Regions from separate parts of the Thioalkalivibrio sp. ALMg3 genome, predicted to be linked through region 3. Evidence: predicted binding sites of a transcription regulator. Region 3 holds the regulator's gene; each other region holds the start of a gene.
What was found. Region 3 encodes sigma-54, which starts transcription at its own class of promoters, with help from an activator protein. Its sites were predicted from a motif close to TGGCANGNTNCNTGCTT; they were not measured.
Positions count from the first base shown of each region.

Region 1: a site for sigma-54 is predicted at 1,243-1,259, ahead of fliL (flagellar basal body-associated protein FliL). Genes of this name have one in related genera too.
Region 2: a site for sigma-54 is predicted at 1,304-1,320, ahead of glnA (glutamate--ammonia ligase). Genes of this name have one in related genera too.

Region 1 is NZ_KB906220.1:98,289-101,496, forward strand. It holds gene F622_RS0102595 (flagellar hook-length control protein FliK) at 1-998, shown strand, start outside; gene fliL (flagellar basal body-associated protein FliL) at 1,309-1,806, shown strand; gene fliM (flagellar motor switch protein FliM) at 1,817-2,791, shown strand; gene fliN (flagellar motor switch protein FliN) at 2,802-3,208, shown strand, end outside.
Region 2 is NZ_KB906234.1:54,061-57,268, forward strand. It holds gene F622_RS0112985 (cation diffusion facilitator family transporter) at 1-1,182, shown strand, start outside; gene glnA (glutamate--ammonia ligase) at 1,402-2,811, shown strand; gene asnB (asparagine synthase (glutamine-hydrolyzing)) at 3,039-3,208, opposite strand, start outside.
Region 3 is NZ_KB906224.1:88,260-91,467, forward strand. It holds gene hprK (HPr(Ser) kinase/phosphatase) at 1-177, opposite strand, end outside; gene F622_RS0107745 (PTS sugar transporter subunit IIA) at 226-693, opposite strand; gene hpf (ribosome hibernation-promoting factor, HPF/YfiA family) at 697-1,035, opposite strand; gene F622_RS0107755 (RNA polymerase factor sigma-54) at 1,052-2,536, opposite strand; gene lptB (LPS export ABC transporter ATP-binding protein) at 2,625-3,208, opposite strand, start outside.

The DNA of each region.
Region 1 (3,208 bases), on a different contig from region 3:
AGGGGCTGAAAGGGAAGGACGGCGAGGGGTTCCTCGCGGTTCTGGAGCCGCAGATGGAGGCCTTGCTGGCGAACCTGGGCGTGCCCGGGGACGAGCTGGAAGGGCTCGATCTGGAAGCCATGCTGGCGCGGCTGCAGGATCTACTCGACGGGCAGGGTTTCGCCGCGGGCGACGAGGCGGGGGGCAAGGGCTTGCCGGTCGCCAGCCTGATGGCGGCAGTGCAGGAACCGGGGCGTATGGACGCGGCCCGTGGGGAGGCGGGCGCCTCTGGCCGCAGGGGTGCCGAGGGCCAGGCGTTGCCGGTCAAGCCCCTGCCTGCAGCCGTCATGCGCCTGTTTGTCGAGGCCAGCCAGGCGGCGGGCGGGCGCGACGGCCTGGCCGCATTGAAGCCCGAACTGCTGGGCGCGCAGGGCGGGCTGTCGCGGGACGGCGTGCTCGATGTCCTCGCCCAGTGGATGACCCAGGGCGGGGACGACGAGTCGCGCCGCGGGCGTACCGACCCCCTGGGGGGCGTCCTGCCGGCTCTCGCCGGTGGGCAGGCCGAGGGGGCGGAGGCCGCGCGTGCGCTGCCGCGACTGGACCTGACCCGGCTCCTGCAGCAGCCCAATGGGGCCCGCGAGCTGGCCGATCAGGTGCGCATGCTCGCCCAGGCACAGGGTGGGCGCACCGAGCTCAAGCTGCATCCCCCGCAGCTGGGCAGTCTGGATATTCGGGTGCTGGTCGAGGGTGACCGCACAAGCATCCAGTTCATCAGCGCCAATCCGGTGACCCGCGAGGTGCTGGAGGCGGCCATGCCGCGCTTGCGCGACAGCCTCGCCGAGAGCGGGCTGATGCTCGAGGACGCGACCGTCTCCGACCAGGCGGCCGAGGAGGAGGCCGAGCAGGATGAGCGCCAGGCAGCCGCCGGGGCCGCTTCGGAGCTGGCCGAGGCCGAAGACAACGAGAATGAGGGCAGCACGCTCTCGATGCTGAATCGGCGCCTGGATTTGTTTGCCTGATTCGAGCCCGGCGCGGGCTCGGTCTTGCGATATCCGATGGGCGGCGGGCGGTGTCCGTGACCTGCCCCATCGGGCCCCTTTCGCTGTCGTAGCGATTTTCCGTGAGTGCCGCCAAGAATCCGTCTTTCCCGCGCGGCGGGCGGCCGATTCTTGACGTTATCGCCCGTTCCTTCCCCCGAAGTGTCCTTCAGTCTCCTCCAGTATTGGTCGCTAACTATCGGATAAAGCGATAGAAAGACAATGCTGGCATCTGCCTTGCTAAGGTCTTTTCCGAGAGCAAATCCTCGGTTTACCGGATAGCGGGTGCGACATGGCGAAGAAGGAAGTCAATCTGGACGACGAAGAAGGCGGCACCCCGAAGAAGGGCGGCATGGGCAAGCTGCTTGTGCTGCTGCTGATCGTGATCCTGCTGGTGGGCGGCGGGGCCGCTGCGGCCTGGTTCTTCCTGGTTGCGGGCGACGAGGCTGCCGAACAGGTGGAGGAAGGCCCCCCCGAGCGCTTCTACACCAGCCTGGAGCCGATGACTGTCAACATCGAAGCGCCGGGCCGCATCCGGTATCTGCGTGCCGAGGTGAGCCTGGTGACCCACGAGGCGCCGGTGATCGAGGCGTTCGAGCGGCATATGCCGGCGATCCGCAACGACCTCCTGGGCATCCTGGCGGAACAGCGTTACGAGGATCTCAATACGCGTGATGGCAAGGAATCGCTGGCGGAGGAGCTGAAGGAAGCAATCCGCGAGATTCTGCGCTCGCGGGATGCGCCGGACGCGGTCGAGGCCGTGTTGTTCAACGAACTGGTGATGCAGTAGGAGCCCCGTTATGGCGCAGACGGATATCCTCAGCCAGGACGAGATCGATGCCCTCCTGCATGGTGTGGACGAGGGCGACGTCGAGACCGAAGACCCGTATCCGAGTGATGGTCAGGCGCGGGAATTCAACTTTGCCACGCAGGATCGCATCGTCCGTGGGCGCATGCCCACGCTGGAGATGATCAACGAGCGCTTTGCGCGTCAGCTCCGGGTCCGTCTGTTCAATGTGCTGCGTCGTTCGGCCGAGATCTCGGTGGTCGGCACCCGTATCACCAAGTTCTCCGAGTACATGCACTCGCTGTTTGTCCCCACCAGCCTGAATCTGGTGCGGGCGCATCCGCTGCATGGCACGGGTTTGTTCGTGTTCGATCCCAAGCTGGTGTTCATCCTGGTCGACAACTTTTTCGGTGGCGACGGGCGCTACTACACCCGCATCGAGGGGCGAGACTTCACCCCGATGGAGATGAAGGTCGTCCACGGCGTGCTGGAAGGGGCCTTCGAGGATATGCAGAAGGCCTGGCAGCCGGTGATGGAGCTGAAGTTTGAGTTCCTGAACTCCGAGGTCAACCCGCAGTTCGCGAACATCGTCTCGCCGACCGAGATCGTGGTCATCAGCGAGTTCCACATCGAGCTCGACGGGGGCGGCGGCAACCTGCACGTGACCCTGCCGTACTCGATGATCGAGCCGATCCGCGAGCAGCTGGATACCGGCATCCAGTCGGATCGCTCCGACGTCGACCAGCGCTGGATGCACGCGCTGCAGGAGGAGATCCAGACCGCCGAGGTCGAGATCAGCTCCATGCTGGCGGAGACCGAGGTCACCGTGCGCGAGCTACTGGATATCCAGCCGGGCGACATCATCCCGGTGGACCTCCCCGAGAAGATCACCTTGCAGGTCGAAGACATCCCGATGTTCCGCGGGAAGTTCGGCGTATCCAATGGCATGAATGCGATCCAGGTTTCGGAACGCATCATCAAACGATAGAGGGCGCAGCATGGCTGACACCGACGATCCCAAACAGGACACCCCGACCGCGGATGAAGATACCGCGGGCGCTGAAACCATGGCCGAGACCGAAGGCGGTAGCGACGACCAGGCGCTGGCCGACGAATGGGGGGCCGCTCTGGCGGAACAGTCCGCCCTGGCCGAGCAGAAGGATGACGAAGAGGCCGCCGACCCGGACGCCCTGCTGAACGAAGCGCAAGGCGGTGGGGGTGCCGCGTCCGCGCAAGCGGCGCCGAAGACCGAGAAGAAGGAACGCAAGCACAAGCCGGATTCGGCCGCGGAGGCGCTGCAGCCTGAACAACTGTCGGGCGTGGTGCAGGGCGACGGCGAGGAGATGAACCTGGAGATGGTGCTGGACGTGCCGGTGACCATCGCCATGGAGATCGGTCGCACGCG
Region 2 (3,208 bases), on a different contig from region 3:
AATTCCGGACCTTCGGTCACGCCGGAGAGCGGCCAGCGCTATCGTGATACCCGCCGGGTCACGTTGGTCGGCGCGGCCGTGAACAGCTTCCTCGCCGTGGCGCAGCTCGTCAGTGGCTGGCTGCTGAACTCGCAGGCCCTGGTGGCGGACGGCGTGCATACCCTGTCGGACCTGATCACCGACGGGGTGGTGCTGTTCGCGGCAAGCAAGGCCGCCGCCTCCCCCGATCAGGAACACCCCTACGGTCACGCGCGGATCGAGACCCTGGCCACGGTGATCGTCGGAGTCTTTCTGGCGCTCGCGGGTCTGGCGATTGCCTGGGCTGCCGGCAACCGCCTGGTCGAGCCCGAGGCCATGACCGGCCCCGCAAACATGGCGATCGCCTTTGCCCTGCTGACCCTGGTGGCCAAGGAAGGCCTGTATCAGTACACCCACCGGGTGGCGAAGCGCCTGAAGTCGCGGATGCTGGATGCCAACGCCTGGCATCACCGCACGGATGCGATCTCGTCGCTGTTCGTGCTGGCCGGGGTGGCCGCTGCGGTGGCCGGGTTCCCGTGGGCGGATGCCCTCGCGGCGCTGATCGTCGCGCTGTTCATCCTGCATATCGCCGGGCGGCTGATCGTACGCAGCGCGGCGGAGCTGATCGACACGGCCCTGGAGCCGGAGAAGGTCGAGCGCATCCACCGCACGATCATGGATGTGCCCGGGGTCAAGGATGCGCATATGCTGCGCACGCGCCGCCACGGCAGCGAAGTCGTCGTGGACGTGCATATCCAGGTCGCGCCGATGATCTCGGTCTCCGAGGGCCATCGGATTGCCGATGCGGTGTTCCACGCGGTGACCGATGCACATGACCGGGTGAACGACATCACCGTGCACGTGGATCCGGAAAACGACGCGGAACAGGCCCGGAGTTCCATGCTGCCGCTGCGCCCGACGCTGGTGGAGGCGCTGCGCGAGGCCTGGGCGGACGCCCCGGAACTGGATGCGGTGGAGCACCTGTCGCTGCATTATCTCGGCGGTCGGGTACACGTGACGCTGACCCTGCGCCTTGACGGGGCAGCCGCGCCGGCAGACCTCGAGGCCCGCACCCAGGCCCTGGCCGACCGACTGCACCGCCATCCCGGGGTAGGCGACATGCTGGGCGAGGTCACGCTACTCTATCGGCCCTGCACTCATTAGGTGCGGGCCACCACGATGCGCACGAAAATTGTGCAGATAAGGCACCAGATTGGTGCACCCAGGATGCGGCGGGGCGCCCCGGGTGCCCGTTTTTCGCGCGCCCGGGCCAAACAGGACCGGATGGCATGATGCCTGCATAATGAACCGCGACGCCGCGCAAGCGCCCGACGGGCCGGCCGGCCACCTTTGAAGACTCAAGTAAAGACCAAGGAGATCCCCATGTCCGCAGCCGACGTGCTGAACCAGATCAAGGAAAAGGAAGTTCGCTTCATCGACTTCCGTTTTACCGACTCCAAGGGCAAGGAACAGCATGTGACCGTGCCGGCCCACGACATCGACGAGGAAACCTTCGAGGAAGGCAAGATGTTCGACGGCTCGTCGATCGCCGGCTGGAAGGGAATCAACGAGTCCGACATGATCCTGATGCCGGACGCCGAGTCCGCGGTCCTCGATCCGTTCTTCGAAGACATGACCATGAACATCCGCTGCGACGTGGTCGAACCGGCCACCATGCAGGGCTACGACCGCTGCCCGCGCTCCCTGGCGCGCCGCGCCGAGGCCTACCTGCAGAGCACCGGCATCGCCGACACCGCGCTGTTCGGCCCGGAGAACGAGTTCTTCATCTTTGACGACGTGAAGTGGGGCAGCACCCTGTCCGGCTCCTACTGCCGCGTGGATTCCCAGGAGGCCTCCTGGAACTCCGAGCGCGTCTACGAGGACGGCAACATCGGTCACCGCCCGGGCGTGAAGGGCGGCTACTTCCCGGTCCCGCCGGTCGACAGCCTGCACGACATCCGCTCCACCATGTGCGAAGTGATGACCGAGATGGGCCTCGAGACCGAGGTGCACCACCACGAGGTGGCGACCGCCGGCCAGTGCGAGATTGGCGTGGGTCCCGCGACCCTGACGCAGAAGGCCGACGAGGTGCAGATCCTGAAGTACGTGATCCAGAACGTGGCCCACGTCCACGGCAAGACCGCGACCTTCATGCCCAAGCCGATCGTCGGTGACAACGGCTCCGGCATGCACGTGCACCAGTCGCTGTCCAAGGACGGCAAGAACCTGTTCTCCGGTGACCTGTACGGCGGCCTGTCCGAGACCGCGCTGTACTACATCGGCGGGATCATCAAGCACGCCCGCTCGCTGAATGCCTTCACCAACCCGTCCACCAACAGCTACAAGCGTCTGGTGCCGGGCTTCGAGGCACCGGTCATGCTGGCCTACTCCGCCCGCAACCGCTCCGCCTCGCTGCGTATCCCGTTCGTCATGAACCCGAAGGGCCGTCGCGTCGAGCTGCGCTTCCCGGACTCCACCGCCAACCCGTATCTCGCCTTCGCGGCGATGCTGATGGCCGGCCTGGACGGCATCCAGAACAAGATCCACCCGGGCGATGCGATGGACAAGAACCTCTACGACCTGCCGCCGGAAGAAGAGAAGGGCATTCCGCAGGTCTGCCATTCGCTGGACCAGGCGCTGGAAGCCCTGAACCAGGATCGCGAATACCTGACCCAGGGTGGCGTGTTCACCGACGACATGATCGATGCCTACATCGACCTGAAGATGGAAGACGTCACGCAGATGCGCATGACCACCCATCCGATCGAGTTCGACATGTACTACAGCCTGTAAGGCAGCCGCTTCCGGCCCCTCGGGGCCGCGAAGCCATCAGCCGCCCCCGGCCCCTGGCCGCGGGCGGCTTTTTTGTGCCGGTCGAGCGCGATCCGTGCGCGGCGGGCAACGGATGAGGGCGCTCACCCCCGTCGAGCCCCCGACCGGCCTTGTTGGCTAGAACGAAAAAGGCCCCGCGGATCTTCGTCCGCGGGGCCTTCTGGGTCACTCGAGGCTTGCACCCGTGATCAGGCGTGCCAGCCGAACTCCTCGGCCTTTTGCCGCGCCAGCGCCGGGATGTCGGTGGCGACGAACTTGTCGTGCAGCACCTGGACCCCGATCATGTGGTTGATCACCGCGTCCAGCTGAACCTGGGTGGCGGCCGGCGTGTCCTCGGACTCGTGCAGCTCAAACACCT
Region 3 (3,208 bases):
CAGGTTGAGATGGCCGGCCAGCGGCAGGTCGTCCCCGTCGTCGCCGACCAGCTTGCGGTCGGGTGCTGCATGTTCGCCGTGCACGAAGCGAAGATCCAGGCGGTTTCCCATGGCCTGGATCAGGCTCTCCACGTTGATGTCGCGGGCGATCCCGCCTTCTCCCAGCGCCTCGTTCATGGCAGACGCTGCGCGCCGGAATCGCGGCTGGAGGCGGGTTCCACGGGCTTAGTCCTCGCTGAAGCGGCGCACGAGTTCCTGTTCCAGGGCCGCCGCGTCCCCGGCCCGGCGCAGCGCTCCGATGGTGTCTGGCTGCGACAGGCCGCGGGCGAGTTGGGCCAGCAGGTCGAGGTGGTCGCCGGTGGCGGCCTCCGGGACCAGCAGTGCGATCAGGATATCGACCGGCTCGTGATCCATGGCGTCGAAGTCGACGCCCTTTTCCAGGCGCAGCACGGCCACGCGCGGCGCCTCGAGATCGGCCAGGCGGCCATGGGGAATCGCAACCCCATGGCCGAGACCGGTGGATCCGAGTTTTTCGCGTGCGGACAGGGCCTCGAAGATCGCATTGCTTCCTGGTCCCGTGCCGTCACCTCCGCCGGCGAGGAGGTCCGCCAGGGCCTCCAGGGCCCGTTTCTGGCTGGAGCACTCGGGTTGCAGGCCAATGCGCTCGGAGGTGATCAACTCGGCAATCGTCATGGATCAGGAGGCCTGCTCGCGGTTGCGCTGGGCACCTTCGGCGCGGTGGTGGTCCTTGACCTTTTCCTTGTGCTTGATCAGCTGACGGTCGACTTTGTCGATCAGCGCGTCGATTGCGGCATACATGTCCTCGTGAGAGGCCTCGGCGTGGATGTGATTGCCGCTGACCTGGAGATTCGCTTCGGCCTGGTTGTGCTGATTCCGGGTCTTCTCGTGGGTCAGCACGACGTGGACGTCGATGACCTTGTCGAAGTGGCGCTCCAGCTTCGCGAATTTCTCGTTGACGTAGTCGCGCAGGGCGTCGGTGATGTCCACGTGGTGGCCGGTCAGGTTGATCTGCATGGTCAGGACTCCTTGGTTACTTGCTGCCGGTGGGCATCGAGGCCATCTGCCGGCGTTCGCTGGATGAAGGGATGTGCATCGCCTCGCGGTACTTGGCCACGGTGCGGCGCGCTACGTTGATGCCCCGGTCCGACAGGACCTGGGCGAGCCGGGCATCGCTGAGCGGCTTGTTCGGGGGTTCGTCGCCAATCAATTCGCGAATCATGGCACGGATGGCGGTGGCGGAACACTCGCCGCCATCGTTCGTGCCGACATGGCTGGAGAAGAAATACTTGAACTCGAAGACCCCGCGCGGGGTGTGCATGTATTTCTGCGTGGTAACCCGCGAGATGGTCGATTCGTGCATCTCCAGGGTCTCGGCAATGTCGCGCAGGATCAATGGCTGCATCGCGACGTCGCCATGCTCGAGAAAGCCCTGCTGGCGATGGACGATCGCCTCGGCGACCCGCAGCAGGGTGTCGTTGCGGCTGTGCAGGCTCTTCAGGAACCAGCGTGCCTCCTGCAGCTGATCGCGCATAAAGGCGCTGTCGCGGGCATCCGAGACCTGGCGCACCATGCCGGCGTAGAGGTCGTTGATGCGGATGCGCGGTGCGATCTCCGGGTTTAGATCCACGCGCCAGCCCTCGGTGGTGTGGCGCACGTAGACATCCGGGACCACGTATTCCGAGGTGGCGGAGCTGATCTGTGCGCCGGGGCGCGGGTTCAGGGTGCGGATCAGATCCAGTGCGCGGGCCAGTTCGTCCGGGTCGCGTACGCCGGACTGGCGCTGCAGGGCCTTGTAGTCGCGCTTGCCCAGGCTGTCCATGCCGTGTTCCAGGATCGCCCGTGCGGCCTCGCGGGCCGGGGCGTCCGGGGCCAGTTCGCGTAGCTGGATCTCCAGGCACTCCCGCAGGTTGCGCGCGCCGACCCCCAGCGGGTCGCACTGCTGAATCCAGTGGAGCACTGCCTCGACCTCGTCGACGCCGACGGTTTCATCCTCGCCTCGGCTGATGGTCTCGGCCAGGGTTTCCAGGTCACCCTCGAGATAGCCGTCGGGGCTGATGGCGTCGATCAGGGCCGCCCCGATGCGCTGGTCGCGCGGTGTCAGATGGCTCAGATGCAGCTGCCACAGCAGGTGATCCTGCAGGCCCTCACCGTCGTCGTCGCTGGTGTTTTCCAGCGGGTCGCGGTCATCCACGCCCTTGTTGGGCGTCGGGGCCGGCTCGTAGATGTCGTCCCAGCGGCTGTCGGTCGTCAGTTCCTCGGGGATCACGTCGTCGCTGGTGGTGGTGGCCTCCATGCGATCGCCTTCCACCAGCTCGCCGTCCTGGTTCAGGCGCTCGGTGTCGGCCTCGGCATCTTCGTCCTCGACCTGTTCGAGCATGGGGTTGCTCTCCAGCGCCTGCTGGATCTCCACCTGGAGCTCGAGCGTGGACAGCTGCAACAGGCGGATCGCCTGCTGCAGTTGCGGGGTCATGGTCAGCGTCTGACCCAGCTGCAGATTCAGGCCGGGTTTCAGCATCGGGTATGCGGGGCGAGGGTGGGCATTGATGGAATCTTAAAGCCTGCCTTGTGGTTTGTGCACCGACCGGGCCGCATACGGGGCGCTTTCACAGGCGGAAGTTCTCGCCGAGATAGACCCGGCGCACCTGGGGATCGGCCAGCAGCTCGTCCGGTGTCCCGGCGGCCAGCAGGCGGCCTTCGCTTAGAATATAGGCCCTGTGGCAGATGCCGAGGGTCTCGCGCACGTTGTGATCGGAGATCAGTACGCCGATGCCGCGCTGGGCGAGATGCCGAATCACGTCCTGGATGTCGCCCACCGAGATCGGGTCCACCCCGGCGAAGGGCTCGTCCAGACAGATGAAGCGCGGATCCCCGGCGAGGGCGCGGGCGATCTCGGCCCGGCGCCGTTCCCCACCGGACAGCGCGATGCCCGGGCTGTGGCGCACGGTCTCGAGCTGAAACTCCTCGATCAGCGCATCGCCAATGCGGCGGCGCTCGTGGCGATCCAGCCCGGGGCGCAGTTCCAGCACGGCCTGCAGGTTGTCCCACACGCTCAGGCGGCGAAAGATCGAGGCCTCCTGCGGCAGGTAGCCGAGGCCGGCGCGCGCGCGTACGTGGATGGGGGCGCGGGTGATGTCGCGCTCGCCCAGGGTGATGCGCCCGGCATTGGGACGGATCAGCCCGACCAGGC